DNA from 2 places in the Dorea sp. MB18-49 genome. Region 1 is predicted to be linked to the other one. Evidence: predicted binding sites of a transcription regulator. Region 1 holds the regulator's gene; the other holds the start of a gene.
What was found. Region 1 encodes NrdR, which represses ribonucleotide reductase genes. Its sites were predicted from a motif close to CACAANATNTTGTG; they were not measured.

Region 1 (10,993 bases):
AGCGCATGGCGGTTTGGATATCCTGGCACTATAAATTGATCAGGGGGAGATAAATTATGGAACAAAAAACAATCTTTATTACAGGTGCTTCCAGAGGCATCGGGAAAAGCATCGCACTTTTATTCGCTTCCCGCGGATATCATACATTTTTGAATTGCTCTTCTTCTGTAGATGAGCTCAAAAAGCTCCGGGCATATATCACCGAAAAATACCATACTCCATGTACACTTGTACCGGGTAATGTAGGAAATCCTGACCACGTACGGGCAATTTACAATAAAATTTATCAGGAATGTACACATCTTGATGTACTCGTCAACAATGCAGGTATTTCCTATATTAATCTTCTGACTGATATGACAGATGAGGACTGGAACCGGATCATTCAAACTAATCTTTCTTCCGTATTTTACTGTTGCAGACAGGCGATTCCTCCGATGGTTTCCAAACGTTCCGGAAAAATCATCAATATTTCTTCCATGTGGGGGACATCCGGTGCTTCCTGTGAAGTTGCATACTCTGCTTCCAAGTCCGGCATCAACGGATTTACCAAAGCGCTCGCCAAAGAACTCGCACCGAGTAACGTTCAGGTTAATGCGATTGCCTGCGGAGTAATCGATACCTCTATGAATGATCAGCTTACCAGCGAAGAGAGAAAGGCTCTTGAAGAAGAAATTCCGGCCGGCAGATATGGTACTCCGAAAGAAATCGCTCAGATGGTATGGAATATTGTACATGCTCCAGAATATATGACCGGACAGATCATCGGAGTTGACGGCGGATTTCTATAAAATTTTTTTGACCAACCGATATTCATACAATACTGTTTCTTAAACATAAGCGAACCGTGCAATAAATATTGCACGGTTCGCTTATGTTTTTCTTTTTATATGTTTTTATTCAAAATCAAGTTCCACGGGGCAATGGTCCGACCCCATGATCTCAGTCAGGATTTTCGCATCTTTTATCCTGTCTTTCAGGCTTTCAGATACACAGAAATAGTCAATACGCCAGCCTGCATTCTTCTTTCTTGCACTGAAGCGGTATGACCACCAAGAATAGATTCCCTCTGCATCCGGATAAAAATAGCGGAACGTATCAATGAACCCCGCATTTAACAGATTCGTAAATTTTCCTCTCTCCTCATCCGTAAATCCCGCATTTTTACGATTGGTTTTCGGATTCTTCAAATCAATCTCTTTATGTGCTACATTAAGATCTCCGCAGAAGATCACCGGTTTCTTTTCTTCTAATTTCTTAAGATATGCAAGAAACGCATCTTCCCATCGCATTCTGTAATCCAGTCGTGCAAGTTCGCTCTGTGAATTTGGTGTATAGACTGTAATAAAATAAAAGTCTTCAAACTCTAACGTAATCACACGGCCTTCTTTATCATGTTCTTCTATTCCCAATCCATAGCTCACGGAAAGAGGCTCTTCTTTTGTAAAGATTGCCGTTCCGGAATAACCTTTTCTCTCAGCATAATTCCAGTACTGATGATATCCCGGCGTATCTAGTTCCAGCTGCCCAGCCTGCATCTTTGATTCCTGTATACAGAAAATATCTGCATCCGCTTCATTAAAAATATCCATAAATCCTTTTTGTGCACATGCACGGATTCCGTTGACATTCCACGATATAAACTTCATATCTTCCTCCCGACCGTTCTTACTTTTTTGTCCCGGATTCACCCATATAGGCGCAGTTTAATAATATACTTTTCTTAAAAACAATCCTCTTGCCGGAGCTAAAAATCCTGCAAGGCTTCTGTCCTCTGCTGCAATTACGACCGGCAGCATGGATGCATCCCTCTTTCCTGCACCAATCTCCAGAAGTGTTCCTGTAAGGATTCTTACCATATGATATAAAAATCCGGTTCCGTAATAGGTGATCCGCACTTTTTCTCCGCTGCTTACTATCTTAATGTTTGTAATCTTACGGATTGGATCTTTGCATTCTTTATCATCCGTAAAACTTGTAAAATTCTTTGGTCCTATCAGATATTTTGTTGCATCACGCATTGCCTCGATGTCCAGTTTTTCCGGATAATGATAGCAATATCTTCTGGAAAAAACATCCGGTTTTTCACGACAGTCAATATAATATTCGTATTTTTTCCCTTTGGCACTCTTGCGTGCATGAAAACCATTCTTGGCAAGTTCTACTTTCACAATACGGATATCTTCCGGAAGATATCTGTTCAGTGAATCTTTGAGTTCCTTGGTATCATATAATTTAGAAAGTTTCACACTTGCAACCTGTCCACGTGCATGAACACCCGCATCTGTTCTTCCCGATCCATCTATATGCACACGATATCCAACCAGTTTACCGATACTCCACTCCAGAATATACTGTATTGTGTTATCTGTTGTGGCCTGTCTCTGCCATCCCTGATATCTGCTTCCATCATAGGAAATGGTTAACTTATATGTTCTCATATTATTTCACCCAATCTATTCTATCGTTCATCTTCTATCATTTTATCTGTTTCTATTATTTCCATATACTGTAAAGATAATTCTATATCTGTTTTCTTTTTGAAAAAGGGAGAAGCAAATAATTTTTTGCTTCTCCCTTATATTCTATCACTTTATTACTTTATAAGCAATTCATTCTTATTCTAATATCTTCTTTAATTCATCCATAAACGTACTTACATCTTTAAATTCTCTGTAAACAGATGCAAATCTGACATAAGCAACTTCATCCAGTGCCTTCAGTTCATCCATGACTGCTTCTCCGATCGCACTGCTTGGAATCTCTTTTTCCTCCAGGCTGAAAACTTTTGTCTCTATTCTGTCAACAACTTTCTGAATATCTGCTGTTGCAACCGGTCGTTTATAGCAAGCACGCACAACTCCATTCTCTACTTTCCGACGATCATACTGCTCTCTTGTATTGTCCTTTTTGATCACAGTCAGTGGAATTGTCTCTACTTTCTCATATGTCGTAAAACGTTTGCCGCATACATCACATGAACGGCGGCGTCTGATAGAACTCCCGTCTTCTGCCGGTCTGGAATCGATAACTCTTGTATCCGGATTATTGCAATATGGGCACTTCATCTGAATCGTTCCTTTCTGTCCATTATACTGTCTTTATATTCAAATACAGTATATCTTTTCCACAAACATAAGTCAAACAAATTTCTCCTATTTTTCTTCATGGATTTCCACCAGAATCAGGTCCGGACCAATCCTTTTAATGCAGGAAAAAGGAATGATATACTCCGTCCCATCTCCGAAAAAATTACACCATTTTCCTCCCTCCGGTACCACCAGGGCCTCTATGCATCCTTTACATTCATCAATGATCAAATCCTCTATATAACCAAGCTTTTTACAGTCACAGCAGTTGATCACTTCTTTTTTCTTCCATTCACTTAATCGAACTTTTGCCATCTTCCCTCACCTGTTTTGACAATATTCTGCTCTTTATTCCATTTTATACTCATTTTCTGTAATAAAGAGTCCTGTTTTAAAATATGCAAAGCCCCCTTCTCCGGTCAAAAAAACAGCCTGTACATCCACAGTGCTACACTGCGTCTATACAGACCGTTTTCCTTTTTATTCTTCGATCATAATAACAGCCACCGGACACTCTTCTTTGGCCTCTATTGCTGCACTTTCATGTTCCGGTGTCACTTTGGCATAAGCTTCTGCCAGGCCGTCTTCATCAAATCGGAACACCTCCGGACATGTTGCGATACATGCTCCGCAGGAGATACATCCGTCTATAACCTTTGCTTCCATGAAACATCCCTCCTTGTAAAATCTCTACAACAGTATGTCTCATTTTCAGCAAATTATTCCTGTTCTTATCTAATCACTGTACCGGTTTTTCCCTTAAGTGCTTCATCGAATTTGTCAAATGATGTGATCAGCGCACTTCTTCCTTCTCTCTTTTCGAGAAATTCAACTGCTGCTCTGAATTTTGGATACATGTTATATTTTCCAAAATGTCCTTCTTCCATGTATTCTTTTGCCTGAGCGACGCTGATCTCTCCAAGCTCTTCCTCTTCCGGTCTGTCCATGTTGATCTTAACTTTCTCAACACTTGTCAGAATGATCAGTTCATCGGCATCTGTCTCTTCTGCCATCTTTCCTGCAGTCAGATCTTTTTCGATTACGGCACTTGCTCCTTTCAGGCGATGATCCTGTTCCAGTACCGGAATACCGCCTCCTCCGCAGGCTATAACAACCTGATCTGCATCCAGTAATGCTTTGATCGCATCAATCTCTACGATGTTGACCGGATTCGGTGCAGATACAATACGGCGGAATCCTTTTCCAGGCTCTTCTACTACATAATTACCTTTTTTGCGCTCGGCACTTGCCTCTTCTGCATCCATATAACGTCCCAGAACTTTTGTTGGTGTATAGAACGCTTCATCGTACGGATCAACGATCACCTGTGTCAGAACTGTACTGACAGTTCTGTAAATACCACGATTCATCAATTCTTCACGGATTGCATTCTGAAGGTCGTATCCGATATAGCCCTGACTCATAGCAGAACATACAGACATTGGTGCTGCCGTATACTCTTCATGTTCTTTGGCAAATTCATTCATTGCTGTATGGATCATACCAACCTGAGGTGCATTACTGTGTGTAATTGCAACCTGATATCCTTTTTCAATCAAATCACCGATAACTTTCGCAGTCTTCTTTACTGCCTCTTTCTGTTCTGGTAATGTCGTACCAAGTGCTCTGTGTCCTAATGCAACTACAACTCTTTTTTTCATAATCTATACCTCTGCTTTTCTAGTATTTTTCTACGAAATAAATATAAGAGAATTATAGTATTTTTCCATGTAAAATGCAATCTTTTTTACCCTTATATTCCCTATAATTCAGTCATTTATCCTGTATACATTTTATAATCTGTCAAAATCCATATCCAGAAGCTCATCAAAAGATTGAATAGAAGCGTCTGCTTTTTCTACTTTGCCGAATCCGTAAGCTGCATAGATCATCGGTATTTCTGCTTCCTTACACGAATTCGCATCTCCCTGTGTATCTCCAACATAAACCGCCTCACTCAGACCATTTCTTTCCATGATAATCCGGATATTCTCTCCTTTTAATCTTCCGGTATAAGCCGGGCAAGTGAAATCCTTAAAATACTCTCCTAATTTTGAATACTGCAAAAATGCTTCAATATATCCGTCCTGACAGTTACTTACAATATACAGTGGATATTTCTCACTTAATTTTTTAATTGTCTCCTGTACACCTTCAAATATCACACATGGACCGGCCGCAACCAATCCATTTTCATATTTCAACATTTTCTCCATGAGCTTCATCATCTCATCTTTCGGCATCTCCGGAAAAAGACTTTCACCAATCGCTTCCATTGGCTTTCCAAACTCTTTTTTCAGATCTTTTTCTTCAAGCTCTTTGTGTTCTATTCCTTCATCCTTGATCACTTTATTCCATGCAACTGCTACCATTTCGGTTGAATCCCATAAAGTACCATCTACATCAAATATAATTCCCTTCATTTCCTTCCTCCGTTATCTTTTTGTTCATAAAACTGTCTTTCCTAAGTATACTATACTTCAAGGCTTTACTACAAGCCCGGTCTTCTTTCAGTCTTTCAGCAGTATCTTTTCCCGTGATTCTATACCTTCCCATGGATTTATCCATATTTCTACATTCTTTTTCAGTTCTTTATTATAATATTTGATCTTTATTATAATCTTACCGTCTGTATAATCATCATACAGCTTTCCTGTGTTTTTATATTCATATGAATACCCCATCTGTCCGTGATTTTTCAGATCCTTCCATTCCCTGGATGATAATTCTTTATTCTTTCTTTTTCATCTTTACGTTTTGTATCTTCTTCGCATTCCATCCCCAAAAGCTCTGTTATGGACACTTCAAAAATCTCCGCCAGTAATTTTAATTTTTCTATATCCGGAATGGCACTGTCTGTTTCCCATTTGGATACAGACTGTCGTGACACTCCTATTTTTTCCGCAAGCTGTTCCTGCGTCATAGATCGTTTTGTTCTCAACTTATATATCTTTTCACCTAATGTCATTTTCTCACCTTCTTATGGTTGACAGCTTTCATTTTTCGTAATTTTCAGATTTTTCATCCACTTTTTTATTTCTTCATATTCACCCGCCTCTTGCTGTGCTATACTGAAGACAGTTTATACAATGTCTGAATCTGCAGAACGCATAGCGATATAAAATATGATTCAGCAACATATGACCGGTTTATGAAAGGAGACTACTATTATGAAAGTTATTGTAATCGGACCAAAAGGTAAAATGGGGAAACTGATCACACAGGTCGCTGCCAGTCGTGACGATATGGAACTGGTGGGTGCAATAGCACCAAAGGGACGGGATTATATCGGAAAGGATCTGGGCACTGTTGCCATGACAGGCTTCGAACTCGGAGTTCCTGTAACCGATGACCTTGAAAGTATCATTGATTCCTGTGATGTCATCATTGATTTTTCCACAAAAGAAATGGCCATGGAAGTTCTGGATCTTGCTATTGCCCATAAGAAAGCACTGGTATGTGGATCGACCGGATTTTCCGCTGAAGAAATGAAACGCTTCGAAGAAGCCGGCAAACAGATCCCGATGCTCTATGCGGCTAACACTTCAAAACTTGTGAATATCATGAACAAACTTCTGGAACTTGTTACTGCAACTTTAAAAGACGAGATTGATATCGAGATTCTGGAAATGCATGATCAGTGGAAGAAGGATGCACCAAGCGGAACTTCTAAAGAGATGGGTGAGATCATGGCTCATGCTCTCGGCAAAGAGCTTAGTGATATTGCAGTCTACGGACGTGAAGGCGAATCACCTCGTGAACCTGGAACCATCGGCTATCATTCCCTTCGTGCCGGCAATATTCCAAGCAGCCATACCGTATACTTCGGAGGCATGGGCGAACGTCTGGAAATTACCCATCACTCCTATAACTGGGAATGCTTTGCAAGAGGAGCCTGTGACTGTGCTGCTTATCTTGAAGGGAAATGCCCTGGGTTCTATTCCATCAAAGATGTGCTTGGAATTTAATCCACTAATGAATGGATCAAACACAGAACTACAAAAAATCCGCCATTGGAAGTTCCTTACGAACGCATGGCGATAAAAATAAAAGGTACATTCCCTTGCATTAAAGTCTGCACAGGAATGTACCTTTTATTTTATTCCGGCCGGATATCAACCTTTTCACACATTAAACAATCAGACCTTCCAGCTCGTCCTTGGACATCACACCCATATCTCTCTTAACGACTTCTCCGTCTTTGAACACCAGAAATGTCGGGATAGACATTACACGATACTGTCTTGCAAGTTCCGGTTCCTGATCTACGTCAATTTTGCATACTTTGATATCTGTACGTTCTTCTGCAATCTCTTCCACGATCGGTGCCATCGTCTTGCATGGTCCGCACCATGTTGCCCAGAAATCTACCATTACAGGTACTTTTGACTCCAGTACTTCTTCATTAAAATTATCTTTTGACAAATGTATAACTGCCATATCTATTTCCTCTCTTTCGTAATGACTATTATCATGTAACTACATGCTTATTATAACCGATTCCCCAAAGTTATCCATATAAATTCTATAAAATATTCTGAAAAAATTATTCAATAATAATTTTGTATGAAGCCTCAAATTCTCCGCCCGCTTCCAGAGCATTTTCCCAGTCTCTGTCTTTTAATTCCCCGTCGAATCTTTCACTGTCACAACGTCCATACCATGGTTCAATGCATACAAACGGAGCCTGTTTTTTCGGTGGTGACCAGATTCCTGCAAGTGGTGCGTCAAATTCTACTGCCAGATATTCCTTCCTCTGTGGATCCGTCAATGCGACCCTTTGAATCTGATGCCCTTCAATTACCAGCGCATCCCCGTCAAACAAATGCTCATCAATAGAAAGGAAGCCGTCTGTCAGCTTATATTCTTTTTTCTGTGTTGTAACAACTCCACCTTCTCCGAATACCGTATTCGTCAGTGATTCCGGTGCATTTCCTTCTCCATCCTTAAACTTCAGGAAATATTCTGACTGCTTCTCGCCTTCTCTGACCGGGCAGAAGAATGCCGGATGCGCACCGATCGCAAAATACATATTTTTCTCATTTGTATTTTTTACTTTCCACATTACCCTGACAGCTGTTCCTTCCAGTCTGTATCCAATCTCCAAATGGAAATGAAACGGATAGACTTTACGGGTTTCATCGGTATCCTCCAACGCCAGCCATGCCTCATCTGTGCTCCGGCTTATCAATGTAAAGTCCATATCTCTTGCAAATCCATGCTGATTCATCGGATATTCTTTGCCCTCATGTCTGTAAACTTTATTCTTTACTCCGCCGACAAATGGAAATAACACAGGCGACGTCCTTCCCCAGTATTTTGCATCTGCATTCCACAAATATTCCTGTCCGTCAGCCTTACTTTTCAACGACCGCAATTCTGCTCCGTGAATATTCACAGTTACTTCTATCTGTTCATTTTCCAATCTGATCTGTTCCATCAATCTCTCATCCTTTCTGTCTGCTCCATTCCTTCTAAACCTTTTCCAGATCCAGTTCTGTTCCATTTAGCACTGCTGACACCAGACCGTCATGTCCGTCATAAACGAGTTTCAGCGAGAAAAACGGAACCTTTTCTGCTATCAGTTTTAAAAATATCTTATCTCCTCTCCAGAGATTCAGATCCTGTATCTTATTAATATCAACCCATTCCAAAACGCCTTCATCACAGGCAATCTGTTCCCCTTCAAAACCATCTGCGTGAAACAAAGACATATATTCTGTCACTCCGTCTCCCGATACAAATGTTACAAGTCCACAGAACCTGTAAGAAGTAAGCGTATACCCGGTCTCTTCTTTTACCTCTCTTAGAACACATTCTTCAGGGCTTTCATCTGCCTCAAAGTGCCCTCCGACACCGATCCATTTTCCCTCATTCACATCATTTTTCTTCTTAATTCTGTGAAGCATCAGATATTTATTATCTTTTTCAATATAACAAAGTGTACTGAGTCCTGTCATTTCATCCTCTCTTTCTGTTATTTTTACATTTAATTTATCTGATTTTACTGCTTTAGTATCCACGGCATTCATGATATGATATGGATACCAGCGTTATAAATATCAGCGTTATACATGCCAGATTTTGTTTCTGGCATTATTATACCTATACTACAGGAGAATTGCAATGAACCGTACAATAGAATACCTGATTACCGAAAAAGAAGACGGACTCCGGATTGAACAATTCTTACGAAGGAAAGGATATTCCGGTCAGAATCTTGCCGAAATCAAACGTATGCCAAAAAGTATACTGGTAAATGGTGTCCATTATTATATGCGCCAGACACTGACTGCCGGAGACATTCTAAAAGTCATTATCTGTGAAACAAAATGCTCTGAGAAAATCCCCCCGGTGGAGATTCCACTGGATATTATCTACGAAGATGAAGACATCATCGTGATCAATAAACCCGCCGGCATGCCGATTCATCCGTCAATGAACAATTATTATAATTCCCTTGCCAATGCACTTGCATGGTACTACCAGAAGCAGGACAAACCTTTTATCTTTCGCTGTTGCAACCGTCTTGACCGCGATACCTCCGGACTCACTGTGGTCTCCAAACACCTTGTCAGCGGAAGCATCCTTTCTACCATGACTAAAAACCGGGAAGTACACCGCGAATATCTTGCAGTAGTAAAGGGCCGTGTCACACCTTCATCCGGAACAATCTGCGCCCCACTTGCCCGAAAAGAGGGAACAATCATTGAACGCATGGTAGATTTTGAACACGGTGAGGAAGCCATCACCCATTATAAACTGATAAGAGAAGCAAACGGACACAGTCTGGTCTCATTAAAACTTGAGACAGGCCGTACCCATCAGATCCGTATTCATATGAAATACCTTGGCTTTCCACTGATCGGTGATTACCTGTATAATCCAGATATGGAACATATGACCAGGCAGGCTTTACATTCCCATCATATGGAATTTGCACATCCGATCACCGGTGAATGGATGTCATTTACGGCACCTCTTCCTGCTGATATGGCAAATGTATTAAAAGACTAAAAAAGCAGTATTGTATTCCGATTTTTCATCGTTATACAATACTGCTTTTCATCTATATCCAGTTATTTTTTAGACTCCTCATATGCCTTCAGTTCATCGAGTGCCTGACCTCCCATCAGGTACAACGCTGCAATGTTGAAGATCGTCATCAGACCGATTCCGACATCTCCCAGATCCCATACAAATGTATAAGTCGCAATTCCTCCAATGAACAACATCACAAGTGCCAATACTTTGTATGCCGTCTGCCAGCACCATTTGTCACCAAACAGATATGCCACATTACATCTTGCATAAAAGAGAATTCCCAGAAATGTAGAAAAACTGAACAGGAATAAGGTCACTGCAATGAATATCACTCCGAATTCTCCCAGATGATATCTCATCGCAGTCTGTAACAGATCCATTCCTTCTTTTCCAGCGACCAGTTTTTCCGGTACCAGTAACATGATCATAGCGGTACAGCTACAGATTACGATTGTATCTACAAACACTCCAAGTGCCTGTGTTAATCCCGCTTTCACCGGTTTGTCACATTCTGCTGCCGCTGCCGCACATGGCGCAGAGCCTGAACCAGCTTCATTCGAAAATAATCCACGTTTTACTCCGTTCATCAGCACTGCTCCAAATCCACCGGCTGCCACCTGGCGGATTCCGAAAGCTTCCTGGAAGATTCTTGCAAATACCCCCGGAAGACTTCCGATATTGGTAATAATAATAAAAATCGTAATGCAGAAATAACACACCGCCATAAACGGAACCATCAGATCCAGTACTTTTACCGTCGCATTCTTACGAAGTACGATAATCGCCGCAAGGATCACCAGAACGATCGTCGTATAAAGTGGCGGAATAGAAAATGCATTTTTAAAAGATGCAGCCACAGA
Region 2 (10,993 bases), on a different contig from region 1:
GATTGAGCTTCTGGGAGAAATACACGGGCAAAGCTTTATTCTATGCAGTCGGAAGAGACTGGGGGCAGGGATGTTACGTTGCAAACAGCGGGCTGGTACTTTTTATCTCGGCATTATGTTTTGCTCCGAGCTTCCCGGTGAAGGGATATGCAGGAATCCTCTGCTGTGTATTGATCGCATGTCTGCTGAATATGGTACTGAGAGGATTTATGAATCTTTTGCAGAGCAGAAGAGAGACCAGACTTTTATGGGAGATTGGAACGGCAGATACCAGAATCAACTGGAAGGGAAAAGGATATCTGTGTGGACATCATATGAAAGTAAGAGTACAGGGATCTGAGAAAGGAACGGAGATCACGGCAGGAGCACCGGTGATGGTTGTCGGAATGGAGGGATTTAAGCCGGTGGTGGCGCAGGTATAAAGAGAGAGACGTTAGATCTTGGATAGTAAGCGTATATGAAGAGAGACGTTAGATCTCGGATAATAAGCGTGTATGAAAAATGAGAGGCAAAAGTTATGAATAAGACGGAAAAGCGAATGAAGATATTCACGCTGATCATGCAGGTGATCATCCAGGCAGTGCTATTATTTCCGTGGATGAACATGGGGACATGGAAATGCAATGTGCCGGGATATCTGATAAAATTGGCTGCTTCGGGCGATGGGATGAGTTACATAAAGAAAAGTCTGAAGCCTTTGGGAGTACTGGACGGTGCAGATGAACAGATGATGGTTCAGATACTGATGCTGTTCATCTGTGAACTGGTAATGGTACTGGTAATCCAGGTGATAGGAATTGTGAATCTGATACTGGCTTTAAGCAATCACCATAAACTGCTTCTGGATATCATGTCACTGATCGCAGGATGTATGATATCATTTCTTGGGGCAGATGGGGCAGTATTTTCAGATCCGTTGTCACAGGTGTATCCATTTTTACTGGTAGTGCTTCTGGTGATCAATTTGATCGGTGCGAAGCTGATTGATTCGTGGCAGGAAGAGAAAAAGATACAGGAAGAAGTTAAAGCCAGAGAGAAAAATTACAAAGAAGAAAAGAAAAAGCATCTGGAATTTTCGGGGAAGTATCCGAAAGGATTCTATACGGCCCTGTGGAAGAATTTTAAAAGTTCAAAAAGAGATTTTATTGTTTACGTAAGTATGAACCTGCTTCCGGCGACGCTGATATTTTCCGGAGTCGGAATGGCACAGATGCTGGCACCATTCAATAAAGAAGGAAATATACTGACGGGGCATGGAATCACGGCAATTCTGCTGGAATTCCTGATCGTGAGTCTGATCGCATCGCTGATGCTGATGATCACGAATCTGTTGTCATATTTCAGAAAACGGATGAGAAATTACAGTATATTTTCGACTCTGGGAATGCGGAAGTCTACACTTTATGAAGTGCTTGGAGCAGAGATTGTGGCTGGAATTCTGGGAATGCTGATCGGGGGAGCCTGCATCGGAAGTGTGATCCTGTGTATCATCCGCAGAATCTTCATGGCAAGATCCGGAGTGGGAGCACAGCCGGCGAAGATTACAGGATTCACATATTTGATCGCAAGTCTTATCATGATCGGAATATCCGGGATTGGACTGATGATCCTGCGGGATTTCTTCCTGTACAGGGAACTAAAAAAAATGCAGCTGGGCGATGTGGAAAAGGAGAAGATGCCGGAAAAACGGATCGGTCTGTGGCTTACAATTGGCCTGGTCATTGTGGTATTTGGAATAGTGAATTTCGGAATGCGGAAGAATGCCGAAGGGTTACGGATACTTTTATTTATCTTCCTGGGCATTTATCTGGCGGAAAAGTTTGGATTTGGATTGTTCCTGAAAGTGCGGAAGCATAAAAAGAGTTATTATGCAAAGTTGATCCCATATAATTCGTTTTATTACCGTTTCAAGAGTACATTCCGTTATGTGTACGTGATCAGTCTTATACCGGTACTGATATTGTTCTTATTTGGAAAAGATATGATCTCAGCGAAGATCGCGCAAAAGCCGGAAGGACTGTTCCCGTATGATTTTGTATGTATGGCAACGGAAGCGGATAAGACATTCTGGAAACAGCTGCAGGAAAAATATGACGTGAAATTCCAGGAGTATCCGATGGTACGCGTGACGAATGTGGATAATTCGGAAAAGCTGGATGATGCCAGAGCAGTGATCATGCCGCAGGGACAGCATATAGGCATCTCGGAGACGACGTATAAAGAACTGAATAAGGCACTTGGAAAGAAAAGTGAAAAAATGAATCTATCTGCTGACGGAAAGGAAATCTATATTATTTACCAACAGGACAAGAGTACGAAGGCACATCCACTGGATTACCTGAATTCGAGAAAAGAGCCGTACCTGCACATCGGACAGCCGATAGAATCTTATGGATTTCTTGATCGGGAAAAGATCTATCCGACACGAACCGTAAAGGGGGAAAAGACGGATATCCTGACAGGTGCATTCCGGCAGGGAAGTGAGGAGAATCTGGTTGTATTTTCGGATGAATATTTTGAAAAGGTTCAGGACGACTGGAAGAAATATAATTGGATCACCGGAGATCTGGTTGAGGAGGGTGAAGCAGAAGAAGGAGTGACGATCCATCACTGGCCGACAAAGCTTGTCCTTTTGAATGTGAAAAATGCAGATTATCAGAAGATAGAAAAAGAGCTCCAGGCTTTTCGGAAGGTACATAAAGAGGATGAAAGATTTGACAAGGATGTATTATCCTGCTATTCCAAACGTACAACGATGGAACAGATTGAAAGCGAACGCTTTATGACAACGGTAGTAGATATATTTATCATGGGAGCATTTCTGCTGGGAAGCGTTCTGGTCATTTACTTGAAATATGAATCTGAGATGACGGACAAGAAGAAGCGGAATCATTTCTTAACCTGTATTGGAATGAGCTCGAAAGAAAGAGAAAAGCTGATCCGGACAGAGACGGGAATCTTTTTCTGGATCCCGGCAGTAGTTGCGGTTGTTATGGTGCCGGTGTTAACCGGGGAGATATGGAACATGCGGGAATATACGAAGGCTGACTGTGTACATTATCTGCGATATCTGTTGATCCTTGCAGTTATATATCTTGTAGTGCAGGGCATCGGTGTAAAGGTGATTGAGCAGTATACAATAAGAAAGGTAGAAGGAAAGCATGAAAGAAATATTAAAGGTAAATAACCTGATCAAGAAATTTCCAAAAGCCGGTGGGGAGATTGATGATGCGGATGCGATTTCGGTACTGAAAGGCATTAACTTTGATGTAGAACAGGGAGAGTACGTCGGAATTATGGGAAAATCCGGCTGTGGAAAGACAACACTTCTGAAGATCCTGGGATTTATGGATCAGCAGACGGACGGAGATGTGATCTTTGACGGTGTGAATACGAATGAGCTGTGGAAAGAAGAACTTACGGATATCAGACGTAGAAAGATCGGATTTGTATTTCAGGATTTTAATCTGATGGACAGCCTTTCGGTAAAAGAAAATATCATGCTTCCGGTATTGCTGGATAAAAAGGAACAGAAAGAATGTGAAGAGAAAGCGGAAGCATTGGAAAAGCAGTTTGGGATTGAACATCTTCAGGAAAAGAATCCTTATGAACTGTCCGGCGGTGAGCGGCAGAGAGTGGCAATCTGCAGGGCGCTGATCAATGATCCGAGTATCATATTTGCAGATGAGCCGACGGGAAACCTCGACTCAAAATCCGGAAAAGTTGTTGCGGAGGAATTCCGGAAAATCAATGAGGAGTTAGGGAAGACCCTTCTGATGGTAACGCATGATCCACAGATGGCAAGCCGGTGTAAGAGAGTGATATTTCTGAAAGACGGATATGTGATGAATGATGTGAGAAAAGAGGGCACGGAAGAAGAATTTTACAGAACGATCATTGGGGAGATGGAGAAGTTTTAAGATGAGATAATATATAGATGGTGATATGGGCTATGCGGCGGAAGATAATTCTGCCGCTTTTTTTACGAAAATTAATCTTGTAATCATATGAACAATATGCTATTCTGAATGCACTTCAAAGAGTGACTTCTACAAACTCTTAAGTATTTCTAAGCCAAAAGGCATCAAGTTTCGACCGTTTCACACCTAAAAATGTCTGAAACATATTCCCGACTTGAGAGAACACGAAAATTTTATAATCTATTCAGGAGGACGTGCCTATGACAAACAAACTTCAACAGTATTTCCCGATGATTCGGACAAGGGAGGAGGTGTTGAATGAGATTGAAAGTAAAAGCAGATTAAAAAATTTATTTTATGAGTGGACAGAGGAAAATCAAAATGAATTTCTGGATTTTTGTACCGGAGTGAAAGGTATAAAAATCATGTATGATTTCATGATAAAAGAAATTCTGAATCCGGAGAATACACCGGAGAGAGTAAATGAATTACTCACGTTACTTCTCGGACAAAGAGTGAGAATTGTAGACGTATTACCAAATGACGGAACAAGATTAGCAGATGAATCTACGCTTCTTATTACAGATATGGTAGTACAACTGGAAGATGGAAGTATTGCGAATCTGGAAATTCAGAAAATCGGATACTATTTTCCGGGAGAAAGAAGTGCCTGTTACTCAGCAGATCTGTTGCTTCGGCAGTATAAGAGAGTGAGAGGAATCAAAGGAAAACGATTCTCTTACAGAGATATCAAGCAGGTATATACGATCGTGCTATTCGAAAAAAGTCCAGCCGAATTTCAGAAATTTTCCAATAATTACATCCATCGTTTTATGCAGAAATCTGATACAGGAGTAAATATAAATTTATTACAGGAATATCTGTTCATACCTCTTGACATATTCAAAAAGAATCAGCAAAATGAAAATAGAAGTGTAAAAATAGAAAATCGGCTGGAGGCATGGCTTGCATTTTTCTGCATGGATGATCCGGAGACAATTATAGAAATTATAGAGAGATATCCGGATTTCAAAGAAATGTATGAACAGGCTTATGATGTCTGCCGGAATATCGAAGAGGTGATGCAGATGTTTTCGAAAGAATTGCTGGAGTTAGACAGGAATACAGTAAAGCTGATGATTGATGATATGCAGAAGGAGATAGACTGCCAGAGAGAGCAGTTGAGTCAGAAGGATGAGGAGATGTTAGAAATGAGGAAAGAAATACAACGATTACAGCAGCTATTGGATAAAAAATAGCATGAAAAATGTCAAAAGAATTGTTTTAGATACTTATAAAAATAACTAGTCAGTTGAAAGAGGTGATGTAGATGTTTTCGGAAGAATTGTTAGAATTAGATCGAAATACAGTAGAATTCATGATTGAAGATATGCGGAGGCAGATAGAAGAGAAAGATGAGCAGATAAAACAACTAGATGAGCAGATAAAACAGAAAGATGAGCAGTCAAGACAACTGGATGAACAGATAAGACAACGGAATAAACAAATAAAAGAAAGTGATAAGCAAATAAGACAACTGGATGAACAGATAAAAGAAAGCGATAGGCAGATAGGACAGTTGGATGAACAGATAAAAGAAAGCGATAGGCAGATAAGACAGTTGGATGAACAGATAAAACAATCAGAACAAGAAATACAAAAAATGGAGGAAGCAAAAGAGTAATACATAGCCTGGCTGTCTCAGGAACGTGAAACAGCCAGACCGCTTACCTCAAAGCATGTAATCCAAGGATATTCCATATAATTGATGCTGATATCCCCGGTTACAGTAACCCCATCAGGCAGATAATAGACATTTCCAAGAGGACTGGTCTCGCAGACATACCCCTGTGCGAGCATGTCCTCTTTTTCTTTATCGGTAAATCCTACCGATATCTCCAGACGCGGAGGGGCACATCAACTGGTGATTGTTTCGATGGAAAGTATGATGTTGCGGAATCCGCGTTTATTCATATAGGCAATAGCATTGTCGTTCAGGTGTACCATATGTTCAATTCCTTTCATAATTTAATAATATTACAGCAGTAATTGTAAAACAAAGTCCACAGATGGAAAGAATACCTGGTGTTTCGGCATAGAGTACCGCTCCGAATAACATGGCGGCGGCAGGTTCGCTGGAAGCGAGAATCGATGCCTTGCCGGCCTCCATATAGCGCATGGATAAAGAATATAGTGCATAAGGCAGGACGGATGATACCAGCGCATGAATAATCAGGATAAAAAAGGTGGTCCTTTGACCTGAGACAATCATACTGCTTAAAGAGTGTATATTACTGAAAGGCAGCATTGTCATGCCGGAAAAGAGTGTGCCGTAAAAAGTAATCGTCAGGAAATGATATCCTTTTTGTGTGACTTTTTTGCTTATGATTCCATATACAGCATAGAAAAAGCTTGCCAGAATTCCGCAGAGAATTCCTGTTATGCTCCAGGAAAGTCCATTGCTTTCCAGTACTCCGCTTACCAGTACACAGCCAATGAGTGCGAGTGTTACACAGGTCAGTTTGTGTCTGGTTACTGGTTCATGGAAGAATATAGCAGCCAGAAACAGAACAAAGACCGGAGACATGGCAAGTAACACGGCAGAAAGTGCAAGAGATCCTTTCGTAACGGAAATATTATAAAAGACACTGAGGGCGGTCATGCCGATCATGCCGCTTCCGATAAAAAGCCAGAAGTCACGCCGATGTACATAAAATAAATGTCGGTTATAGAATAGAATCCATATGCCAGTGATCAGAGCTGCAAGCAACATCCGGAAACTAATGATGGAAAAGTTGTCGAGCCCATCGTGTTCCAGTGTACGGACAAAGATTCCGGCAGCACCCCAGCAGATGCCGGAGAAAAATGGCAGTAACCAGGCGTATTTGGTAAGTTTCTGATTCATAAGTACCCCAATCCTTTGTAAATATAATAAATTAAGTATATCACAAAAACGGACATTGTTATGAGAACATGTCCGTTTTGTGCATTTTTATGAATCACTATAATCGATCAGAATTATCTTTCAAATGAATATATTCTGCTACAGACCGGTCAAAAGTCTTGATATGCTGGAACAGCCAGTCTACGACATTGCGCTTTACCTGTTCGATAAACTGATCATCAGGTCCTTCGTTTTCATTAAGATAATCATATAATTCCTGAATGGATTTCTTGAATTCTTCATGTTTGGCATGATGTGCGGCAAGTTCCGGGTAAGATACTTTTTTCTGCAGATCTTCTTCTTCCTGAAAATGGAAATTCGTATATTCATCAAGATAATCTAACATTTTGATTGCTTTGATCTTACTGTCACTGGATTCGCATGCTGCAACGAACTGCCGGATGCGGTCGATCAGTTCCTGATGCTGGGAATCGATGGTCTTGTTGCCTGTAATTAAGTTATCGTCAAATGTAATATTCATAGAAAAACCTCCTGTCTTTGATACGCATTGAATCCCAGTCCCGCGTAGTCTATAATGAATCATAGAAATTGTTATCAGCAGAGAAAAGGATTGGATTATGAAGTTACAACAGTTACAGATATTTCAGAACCTGACAGAAGAAGAACTGGAAAAAAGTCTTGTCTGTTCACAGGCTGTAGTAAAGAAATATCCGAAAGGTACCTATATTTTCCGCCAGGGTGATGCACCGTTAAAATTATATTTCATATTGGAAGGAATGGTTGAGCTTGGCAGTATCAACCTGAATGGCAAGATTACTCGAAGCAGTTATGTTACGGTGGGTGAGGAGTTTGGCGAAGTAGAACTATTTCTGCGCCAGTCTGCTTACTCCGGTTATGCAAAAGCAAAAAGTGAAGTATCGGTTCTGGAGGTTTCACAGAATTTCTTTGGCGGAAGATGCGAAAGAAATTGTGTACATCACAGTAAGGTTGTGTTCAATATGCTTCAGCTTTTTGCGGAAAAAGCAGAGAAATGTAACCGTCAGATAGAGGTTCTTACCAGTGGAAACTTACGTCAGCGTGTAGCGGCGTACCTGTTGGAAAACTGTGATCCGGACTACCGGGTTCGTCTGCATATGAACAGGGAAGATCTGGCAGTATATCTGAATACTACAAGACCATCTCTGTCGCGTATGCTGCTTACTTTACAGGATGAAGGTATCATCCGTCTTGTAGGCCGTAAGGTAATCGAGATCATGGATTATGAAAGGCTGCAGGAAGAAGAGTAATCAATAGTAATTAATCTTCTGCAACAAATACCTCTTTTCCTAATCCACAGATTGGACATACCCAGTCATCCGGAATATCTTCAAAGGCTGTGCCCGGTGCGATTCCGTTATCCGGGTCTCCTACAGCTGGGTCATATTCGTAGCCACATGGTTCACATACATATTTTTTCATAATTAAAATCTCCTTTTTATTAAAACTTAGTTGGTGTTAACTGGTGTTGTACAACTTATGTTGTGATTAGAGTATATAGCTTTTATAGAAAATAGTTTGTAACAAATGTTACGAAACAACAAAAAATGATAATTTGTTATATGGATTAAGATTGACAGAGATTAATTTTATAAATGAAGAAATATCGGCACAACAACTTCATATTGTTAGTATCTTTGAATGCAAAAATCAATACAGGGAATGCGTCTTAAGTATTCTTAACTATGCGCCACACTTTACCCGTCACAAAATTAAAAGTGCAACAGATTTCGTAAAAAAATATCACCAAAATTTAGACCACATTTCAAACATTTATTTTAACAAAATTACCTCTTTCATTTTCGCCTGTTATAGAGTATCATATTACTTGCACAATATCTTGTGCGGAAATGATGTTAAAAAAACAATATTTAGTAGTATTTGAGGGTGAGCACATACTACATCGGCAATAAAAACAAGAGAGGGATAAACATGAACGCAGAAATAAAGACGAACGTAATTAAGAGAAACGGCGAAGAGGTAGCCTTCGACCTGGAGAAGATCATTAATGCGATCAAAGGTGCAAACAAGGACGTCGATAAACTGCATCGGATGAATGAATATCAGATTATGGCAGTGGCGGACAACGTTGCAAAGAAAATTGAGGAATCCACTCATGCTGTCAATGTAGAAGATATACAGGATATGGTAGAGACCGGAATTATGGAACTGCGCGGCTATGAAGTCGCACAGAAATATGTGCGCTATCGTTATAAAAGAGAACTGATGAGAAAGACGAATACAACAGATAACGGAATTCTTGCACTTCTGGATCATATGAATGAAGAGGTGAATCAGGAGAACTCTAACAAGAATCCTGTGATCAACTCTACACAGCGTGATTATATGGCCGGAGAAGTAAGTAAGGACTTGTCAAGACGTGTCCTTCTTCCGGAAGAGGTTGTACGTGCGCATGAAGCGGGAATCATTCATTTCCATGATTCCGACTATTTCGCACAGAAAGAGCATAACTGTGACCTGATCAATCTTCAGGATATGCTTCAGAATGGAACTGTCATTAGTGAGACCATGATCGAGAAGCCGCACAGCTTCTTTACAGCATGTAATGTAACGACACAGATTGTTGCCCAGGTAGCAAGTAACCAGTACGGTGGACAGTCATTTACACTGGCACATCTGGCACCGTTTGTCGATATCAGCCGTAAGAAGATCCGCAGAAATGTAATCGCAGAGCGTGAAGAATGCGGAGAAGCTTTAGATGAGACAATTATCAATAAGGTGACAGAGCGCCGTTTAAGAGAAGAAGTAAAGAGTGGTATCCAGACAATTCAGTATCAGCTTATCACATTAATGACATGTAACGGTCAGGCACCATTTGTGACGATGTTCATGTATCTGGATGAGGTAGAAGAAGGCAGAACCCGTGATGACCTGGCTATGATCATTGAAGAAGTGATGATTCAGAGAATGCAGGGAGTAAAGAATGAAAAAGGTGTATGGATCACACCGGCATTCCCGAAACTGATCTATGTACTGGATGAGGATAATATTACAGAAGATTCCAAATATTGGCATCTGACAGAACTGGCAGCAAAATGTACCGCAAAACGTATGGTACCGGACTACATCTCTGCCAAGATTATGAAAGAGATGAAGAATGGAGAAGTATATCCTTGTATGGGATGCCGTTCGTTCCTGACGGTAGAAGACAGCCAGAGAAATCCGGACGGAAGCCATAAGTTCTATGGACGTTTTAACCAGGGAGTTGTAACGATCAACTTAGTTGATGTTGCATGTTCATCAGAAGGAGATATGGAGAAATTCTGGAAGATCCTGGATGAGCGTTTGGAATTATGTCACAGAGCACTGAGATGCAGACATGAACGTCTCCTGGGAACGGTTTCCGATGTTGCTCCGATTCTGTGGCAGAACGGTGCACTTGCAAGACTGAAGAAGGGTGAGACGATCGATAAATTATTATTTAATGGTTACTCCACTATTTCGCTTGGATATGCAGGACTTTATGAGATGTGTGTACGTATGCTTGGCAAATCACATACCGATCCCGCAGCAAGACCATTTGCAATGCAGGTAATGCAGAAGTTAAATGATAAATGTGAAGAGTGGAAAAAAGCAGAGAATATCAGCTATTCTGTATACGGAACACCGATGGAATCTACCACATACAAATTTGCAAAATGTCTGCAGAAGCGTTTTGGAATCATCAAGGGTGTAACAGATAAGAATTATATTACGAACAGCTATCATGTACATGTATCAGAGAAGATTGATGCATTCAAGAAACTGAAATTCGAAGCCGATTTCCAGAAGCTTTCACCGGGTGGAGCAATCAGTTACATCGAAGTACCGAATATGCAGAACAATATTCCGGCAGTACTTTCTGTTATGCAGTATATTTACAATAACATTATGTATGCAGAGCTGAATACAAAGAGTGATTACTGTGAATGCTGTGGATATGACGGAGAGATCCAGATTAAAGAAGATGAGAATGGAAAGCTGATCTGGGAATGCCCGAACTGTGGTAATCAGGATCAGGATAAGTTATTTGTGGCAAGAAGAACCTGTGGATATATCGGAACACAGTTCTGGAATCAAGGACGTACGCAGGAGATTAAGGACAGGGTATTGCATTTGTAAAACTGCAAGA

Region 2: nrdD (anaerobic ribonucleoside-triphosphate reductase) is a predicted target of NrdR. The motif match lies at 8,693-8,706, and genes of this name have one in related genera.

Annotation. Positions count from the first base shown of each region.
Region 1 is NZ_JAMOYX010000002.1:33,153-44,145, reverse strand. Features, by position in the region: gene ymfI (elongation factor P 5-aminopentanone reductase) at 57-791, shown strand; gene NCY30_RS02025 (exodeoxyribonuclease III) at 897-1,649, opposite strand; gene truA (tRNA pseudouridine(38-40) synthase TruA) at 1,707-2,441, opposite strand; gene nrdR (transcriptional regulator NrdR) at 2,619-3,068, opposite strand; gene NCY30_RS02010 (YlmC/YmxH family sporulation protein) at 3,156-3,404, opposite strand; gene NCY30_RS02005 (ferredoxin) at 3,570-3,755, opposite strand; gene arcC (carbamate kinase) at 3,821-4,750, opposite strand; gene NCY30_RS01995 (HAD family hydrolase) at 4,883-5,512, opposite strand; gene NCY30_RS01990 (helix-turn-helix domain-containing protein) at 5,788-6,057, opposite strand; gene dapB (4-hydroxy-tetrahydrodipicolinate reductase) at 6,260-7,057, shown strand; gene trxA (thioredoxin) at 7,221-7,529, opposite strand; gene NCY30_RS01975 (aldose 1-epimerase family protein) at 7,636-8,529, opposite strand; gene NCY30_RS01970 (NUDIX hydrolase) at 8,564-9,049, opposite strand; gene NCY30_RS01965 (RluA family pseudouridine synthase) at 9,216-10,106, shown strand; gene NCY30_RS01960 (alanine/glycine:cation symporter family protein) at 10,169-10,993, opposite strand, start outside.
Region 2 is NZ_JAMOYX010000026.1:2,451-13,443, reverse strand. Features, by position in the region: gene NCY30_RS08985 (NfeD family protein) at 1-422, shown strand, start outside; gene NCY30_RS08980 (ABC transporter permease) at 518-3,187, shown strand; gene NCY30_RS08975 (ABC transporter ATP-binding protein) at 3,162-3,920, shown strand; gene NCY30_RS08970 (PD-(D/E)XK nuclease family transposase) at 4,181-5,179, shown strand; gene NCY30_RS08965 (hypothetical protein) at 5,251-5,604, shown strand; gene NCY30_RS08960 (hypothetical protein) at 5,622-5,780, opposite strand; gene NCY30_RS08955 (DMT family transporter) at 5,932-6,825, opposite strand; gene NCY30_RS08950 (bacteriohemerythrin) at 6,923-7,345, opposite strand; gene NCY30_RS08945 (Crp/Fnr family transcriptional regulator) at 7,443-8,111, shown strand; gene rd (rubredoxin) at 8,122-8,283, opposite strand; gene nrdD (anaerobic ribonucleoside-triphosphate reductase) at 8,794-10,983, shown strand.